Regions from separate parts of the Mesorhizobium sp. M0184 genome, predicted to be linked through region 2. Evidence: riboswitches for the same ligand, from Rfam matches in the RefSeq annotation. Region 2 holds a riboswitch; the other holds the start of a gene.
The links. A riboswitch is a leader RNA that binds a small molecule or an ion and turns the genes downstream of it on or off. The one in region 2 is predicted to bind S-adenosylmethionine.

Region 1: another riboswitch for S-adenosylmethionine. It lies ahead of metX (homoserine O-acetyltransferase MetX); the one in region 2 lies ahead of NKJ23_RS31085 (O-succinylhomoserine sulfhydrylase).

The regions. Positions count from the first base shown of each region.
Region 1 covers NZ_JAMYSZ010000001.1:272,265-275,668, forward strand. The annotation lists gene NKJ23_RS01370 (prephenate/arogenate dehydrogenase family protein) at 1-537, opposite strand, end outside; gene hisC (histidinol-phosphate transaminase) at 544-1,653, opposite strand; SAM riboswitch at 1,792-1,869, shown strand; gene metX (homoserine O-acetyltransferase MetX) at 1,962-3,131, shown strand; gene metW (methionine biosynthesis protein MetW) at 3,247-3,404, shown strand, end outside.
Region 2 covers NZ_JAMYSZ010000043.1:33,417-36,820, reverse strand. The annotation lists gene NKJ23_RS31090 (glycosyltransferase) at 1-781, shown strand, start outside; gene NKJ23_RS31085 (O-succinylhomoserine sulfhydrylase) at 819-2,009, opposite strand; SAM riboswitch at 2,080-2,157, opposite strand; gene NKJ23_RS31080 (2'-deoxycytidine 5'-triphosphate deaminase) at 2,293-3,387, shown strand.

The DNA.
Region 1 (3,404 bases), on a different contig from region 2:
CGGGTCCATCGTGTCGATGTTGGAGCCGCAGCGGCGCCAGAATTCCGAGAGCTTTTCCAGTGCTGCGGGATCGGTGCCGGGCAGCGGCGTGAAAATGCACCAGCGGTTCTCGAACAGTTCGGCAAAACCGGCGTCCGGTCCCGATTTTTCGGTGCCGGCCAAAGGATGGCCGGGGATGAAGTGCACGCCATCAGGCACGTGCGGCTGCATCTGCGCGATCACCGAGGCCTTGGTCGAGCCGACATCGGTGAGGATGGCGCCCTTCTTCAGCGCCGGCGCGATCTCTGCGGCGACCGTGCCTGAAGAGCCGACCGGCACCGAGACGATAACCAGATCAGCATCGCGAACCGCCTCTTTCGCATCCGTCGTATAGGTGTCGCCAAGGCCGAGTTGGCTCGCGCGTGCCAGCGTCGCGTCGCTGCGCGTCGAAATCGCGACTTGGCCGGCGAGTCCCTCACGGCGGATGACGCGGGCCAGCGACGAGCCGATCAGGCCGATGCCGACCAGCGCGATCTTTTCGAACATCGGTGAGGTCATGGTGTTCTAGCTTTTCATGAATGTCGCGAGTGCTGCGACAACGCCGCGATTGGCCTCTTCGGTGCCGATGCTCATGCGCAGCGCGTTCGAAAAACCGTAGCCGGAAACGCGCCGCAATATGTAGCCGCGCGCACTGAGGTAGTCGTCGGCGGCCGCCGCCGAATGCTTTTTGTCCTCGGGAAAGTGGATGAGGATGAAATTGCCGACGCTCGGTGTCACCCGCAGCCCGAGCCAGCTTAGTTGCTCGCTCAGCCATGCCAGCCAGGTCTCGTTGTGCGCCACGCTGCGTTCGATATGGGCGCGGTCGTGGATCGCCGCGATGCCGGCCTCGATTGCCGTCGCATTGACGTTGAAAGGCCCGCGCACGCGGTTGATCGCGTCGATGACGTGCATTGGCGCATACATCCAGCCGATCCGCGCCCCGCCCAGGCCCAATTTGGAAAAAGTGCGGGTCATGACCACGTTTTCCGCGCTGCCCACCAACTCGACGCCGGCTTCATAATCGTTTCGCCGGACATATTCGGCGTAAGCTGCATCCAGCACCAGAAGCACGTTTCGCGGCAGGCCGGCATGCAGGCGGCGCACCTCCTGGAACGGCACGTAGGTGCCGGTTGGATTGTTTGGATTGGCAAGGAAGATGATCCGGGTAGCCGGCGTCACCGCGGCGAGGATCGCATCGATGTCGGCGCGTTCATCGGTCTCCTTGACCGTTACCGGGACGGCACCGGCCGACTGTATGTAGATCTTGTAGACCATGAAGCCGTGTTCGGTGATGATGGCTTCGTCGCCGGGTGCGAGATAGGTCTGCGCCAGCAGGCCCAGAATCTCGTCGGAGCCGTTGGAGCAGACGATGTTCGCCGGGTTGAGCCCGTGCACCTCGGCGATCGCTTCCCTCAGGCGCCTGGCGCTGCCGTCGGGATAGACCGCGAGCTTGTCGGCGACCGCGCGCGCGGCCTCTATCGCCTTTGGCGAAGGACCGAGCGGGTTCTCGTTCGCCGACAATTTATGGACCTTGGCGACACCTTCAGGCGCCGCGCTCTTGCCGGGCACATAGGCTTCGATGTCCATGATGCCGGCGCGGGGCCTTGGACGTGTCTGATCCGGTGTCTGGCTCATTTCATGAAATCCGTCGAGAGTGCCTCCATCCGGAGGCCGCAGCGGAAATACAAGCCGTGGCCCGGAATGTCGAGGGGCGGCAATTCGGGATCAAGAACTTGCCGTTGACGAACCCACGCGCGAGTCATAGAAGAGCATCGACAGTTCCGTGGTGATTTGGCCGGTCGGCTTGCAGCCACGTTAAACAACTTGCTAAAGGGCCGTTTGCATCTTGTAACCGGCTTTGCGAAGGCATGGCCGGTTTTTTGTTGCCCTGACTGGCTGTTGCCCGGACCGGCGGACAACGGAAGGCCGGGCAAGGAGATGTAATGGTCGCTTTGCGCGCTCGAAAAACCAACAACGAGGCCGACCAGCCGTCGAGCCCGGTGTTGCGTTTCGGCGCCGACAAGCCGCTCAAGCTCGACGCCGGCACGCTGCTGTCGCCGTTCCAGATCGCCTACCAGACCTATGGCACGCTCAACGACGCGCGTTCCAACGCCATCCTCGTCTGCCATGCGCTGACCGGCGACCAGCATGTCGCCAACACCAATCCGGTGACCGGCAAGCCGGGCTGGTGGGAGGTGCTGATCGGCCCCGGCAAGATCATCGACACCGACCGTTTCTTCGTCATCTCGTCAAACGTCATCGGCGGCTGCCTCGGATCCACCGGCCCCGCCTCGACAAGTCCCGCCACAGCCAAGCCTTACGGGCTCGACCTGCCGATCATCACCATCCGCGACATGGTGCGGGCGCAGCTGATGCTGGTCGAGCATTTCGGCATCGAACAGCTGTTCAGCGTGCTTGGCGGCTCGATGGGCGGCATGCAGGTGCTGCAATGGGCCTCCAGCTATCCCGAGCGCGTCTTCTCGGCGCTGCCGATCGCCACCGGCGCCCGCCATTCCTCGCAGAACATCGCTTTCCACGAGGTCGGCAGGCAGGCGGTGATGGCCGACCCGGACTGGCACGGCGGCAAATATTTCGAGCATGGCAAGCGGCCGGAAAAGGGGCTGGCGGTGGCGCGCATGGCCGCCCACATCACCTATCTGTCGGAAGCAGCGCTGCACCGCAAGTTCGGCCGCAACCTGCAGGACCGAGAAGCGCTGACCTTCGGTTTCGATGCCGACTTCCAGATCGAGAGCTATCTGCGCCATCAGGGCATGACCTTCGTCGATCGCTTCGATGCCAACTCCTATCTCTACATGACCCGCGCGATGGACTATTTCGATCTCGCCGCCGACCATGGCGGCCGGTTGGCCGATGCCTTCGCCGGCACCAAGACGCGCTTCTGCCTGGTTTCGTTCACCAGCGACTGGCTGTTCCCGACCGAGGAGAGCCGCTCGGTCGTGCACGCGCTGAACGCGGCCGGCGCTTCGGTCTCGTTCGTCGAGATCGAGACCGACCGCGGCCACGACGCCTTTCTGCTCGACGAGCCGGAACTGTTCGCCGCCATCAAAGGCTTCATCGCCTCGGCCGCTCGGGCGAGAGGGCTCGGCGCATGACCCCGAAAAGTTGCAGGCTTTTCGGATCAGGATCATGCGCCAGGCATCAGCGCATGACCCCGAAAAGTTGCAGACTTTTCGGATCAGGACCATGCGCCAGGCAGGAGCCGAACGCATGAGCGTCAACCGCGCCCAGCGCGTCGACCTCGAAGTCGTCGCCGATCTCATCCCGCCGCAGTCGCGGGTGCTGGACGTCGGTTCCGGCGACGGCCTGCTGCTCGAATTGCTTCAGGCGACCAAGAAGGTCGATGGCCGCGGCCTGGAGCTGTCGCA
Region 2 (3,404 bases):
AGCGGCGCATTATAGCTGGGTCATCCTTGCCGATTCCAACGTGCTTATGCCGAGCGACTACGTCCAGCACCTGATGGCGGCGTGGCGGCACGACACCGGCCTCGTCTGCTCGACGCCGATCGGCTCGCGGCCGGACGGCTTCTGGGGGGAGGTCGAATGCGCCTTTCTCAACACGCTGCAGGCACGCTGGCAGTACGCCGGAGAGGCGCTCGGCCTCGGCTTCGCGCAGGGCAAGAGCATGTTGTGGAATAAGCCGATGCTCGACGCCAATGGCGGCATCTGCGCGCTTGCTGCCGAGATCGCCGAAGACGCCGCCGCGACCAAGCTGGTCAACGGGTTCGGACTGCGGGTCAATCTTGTCGCCTCGCCCTTCGAACAGCCGCTCGGCCGGCGCACGTTTGGCGAGATCTGGTCGCGGCAGGCGCGCTGGGCGCGGCTGCGCCGCGTCACCTTCGCGCTGTTCTTCGCCCCCGAGATCTTGATCGGCGCAGCGCCGCCGCTGGTGCTTGCGCTGATCGCGGCGGCTGACGCCGGCGTCAGCCTGCCGGCAACCGCCATCGCCGTGCTGGTCGCGGCCTACCTGCCGGAATGCGCCTTGGCCTCGGCCAAGGGATGGCACCTGTCGCTGCGCACCATCCTGGCGATGATGGCGCGAGACCTGATGCTTCCCGCCATTTGGGCGCGCGGATGGCTGAGCGGCGCCGTCGACTGGCGCGGCAATGTGATGACTATCCAGACCAAGGCCGTCGCGGAGCTGGAAGAGACCCCGTCCGGCGCCTGATCGGCGCGTCCCCGCTCGCCTCTGTTCGGCCAGGCCCTTATCCGGCAACTCTCAGTGCCTGCTCGATGTCTTCGAGCAGGTCGTCGGCGTCCTCAAGGCCGACTGACAGCCTGAGCGTTCCCGGTCCGATGCCGAGCTCGGCGCGGGCTTCATCGGTCAAGTTCTTGTGTGTGGTCGTCGCCGGATGGGTGATCAGGCTCTTGGCGTCGCCGAGATTGTTGGAAATCAGCACGACGTCGAGTGCGTTCTGGAAGGCAAAGGCCGCCTGCTTGCCGCCCTTCACATCGAGGCAAATCAGCGTCGAGCCGCCCGACATCTGCTTCTTGACCACGGCCGCTTGCGGGTGGTCGGCGCGGCCGGGATAGATGACGCGGGCGATTTGCGGGCACTCGGCGAGGAAATCCGCGATGCGGCCGGCACTTTCCGTCTGCTGGCGTACGCGTAGCGGCAGCGTCTCCAGGCCTTTCAGCAGCGTCCAGGCATTGAAGGGCGAGAGGCTTGGGCCGGTGTGGCGGAAATAGTCATGCAGGTTCTCGTCGATCCATTTCTTGTCCGACAGAACGATGCCGCCAAGACAGCGCCCCTGGCCGTCAATATGCTTCGTGGCCGAATAGACGACGATGTGGGCGCCGAGCTGCAGGGGTTTCTGCTGCAAGGGCGTAGCGAAGACATTGTCGACGATCAGCCTGGCGCCGATCGAATTGGCAAGTGCCGCGACGGCGGCAATGTCGACTACCTCCAGCGTTGGATTGGTAGGGCTTTCCAGGAAAAACAGTTTGGTGTTGGGCTTGACCGCCTTTTCCCAATTGGCGATGTCGGTGCCGTCGACCAGCGTTGCCTCAATGCCGTATTTCGGCGCCAGCGTCTCGACCACCCAGCGGCAGGAGCCGAACAGCGCGCGCGCCGCCACGATATGGTCGCCCGCCTTGGCGCTGCACAGCAGTGCTGCCGTCACCGCCGCCATGCCGGATGCCGTGGCGCGCGCGTCTTCGGCTCCTTCCAGCGCGCACATGCGTTTCTCAAACATGTCGACCGTCGGATTGGCATAGCGCGAATAGATGAAGCCCGGCTCCTCGCCCTTGAAGCGGGCCTCCGCCGCTTGCGCCGTCTCGTAGACATAGCCTTGGGTGAGATACATCGCCTCGGAGGTCTCGCCGAAGCCGGAACGCAGCGTTCCGGCATGCACGAGTGCGGTCTGAGGCTTCCAGTCGCGCTTCTTGGTCATCATTCTATCCAAACACCAAAATTGGTCCAAACAACAAAAAACCGGTCGCGAAAGTCGCAACCGGTCCATATGGCCTTGCGGCCCGACGGTCCTTTAGCGACTTGTTTAACGTGGCTGCAAGCCGACCGGCCAAATCACCACGGGATAACGAGCTTTAGACCCGCGCCACGCTTGCGTCAATTGCCGGCATGATTAAGAGGGTTGTACCAAGCAGGTGCCAAAGGCGTCCACGGTCGGACCTGCGACAGAACAAGACCTCGCCCGGCGTTCGAACGGAGCCAGACCCTTGCGGCAGACAGGCATTCTTCCCGATCAGGATATTTCCGCGCTGTTCCAGACGGGCGCGCTGAAATCGCCGCGCACGCTCGATGCCGATCAGATCCAGCCGGCCAGCCTTGACCTCAGGCTCGGCGACAAGGCCTGGCGGGTGCGTGCTTCCTTCTTGCCCGGCCCGGACCACAGGGTTGCCGACAAGCTCGACCGGCTGAAGCTGCACGAGATCAACCTCGCCGAAGGTGCCGTGCTGGAAACCGGCTGCGTCTACATCGTGCCGCTGCTCGAAGGCCTGGCGCTGCCCGCCCATATTTCCGCCTCCGCCAACCCGAAAAGCTCGACCGGACGGCTCGATATCTTCACCCGGGTAATGACCGACCGCGGCCACGAGTTCGACAAGATCGCCGCCGGCTATGAAGGCCCGCTCTACCTGGAGGTCAGCCCGCGCACTTTCCCGATCGTCGTGCGGACCGGCTCGCGGCTGTCGCAGATCAGGTTCCGCACCGGCAATGCGCTCTTGTCGGAAAACGAGCTGCACGAGTTGCACCGCGCCGAAATGTTGGTCGCCACCGAACCACCCAACATCTCAGGCGGGGGCATCGCGCTATCGATCGACCTCGACGGCGACAAGGACGGGCTGGTCGGCTATCGCGGCAAGCACCACACCGGCCTGGTCGACGTCGACAAGCGCGCCGCGCAGGATGTCGTCGATTTCTGGGAGCCGCTCTACAAGAGCGGTGCCGGCGAGCTGGTGCTCGATCCGGACGAATTCTATATCCTGGTGTCGCGCGAGGCGGTGCATGTGCCGCCACTCTACGCCGCCGAAATGACGCCTTTCGACCCGCTGGTCGGCGAGTTCCGCGTCCACTATGCCGGTTTCTTCGACCCGGGTTTCGGCCATTCGGCGTCGGGCGGCACCGGCAGCCGGGCGGTGCTCGAGGTGCGCAGCCATGAAGTGCCGTTCATCCTCGACCACGGCCAGATCGTCGGACGGTTGGTCTACGAGCACATGCTGAAACGGCCGCGGGCGCTCTACGGCACTGATCTCGGCTCGAATTATCAGGCACAGGGCCTGAAACTGTCCAAGCATTTCCGCGCCGCGCGCTGAGCTTGTTCGCAATTCCG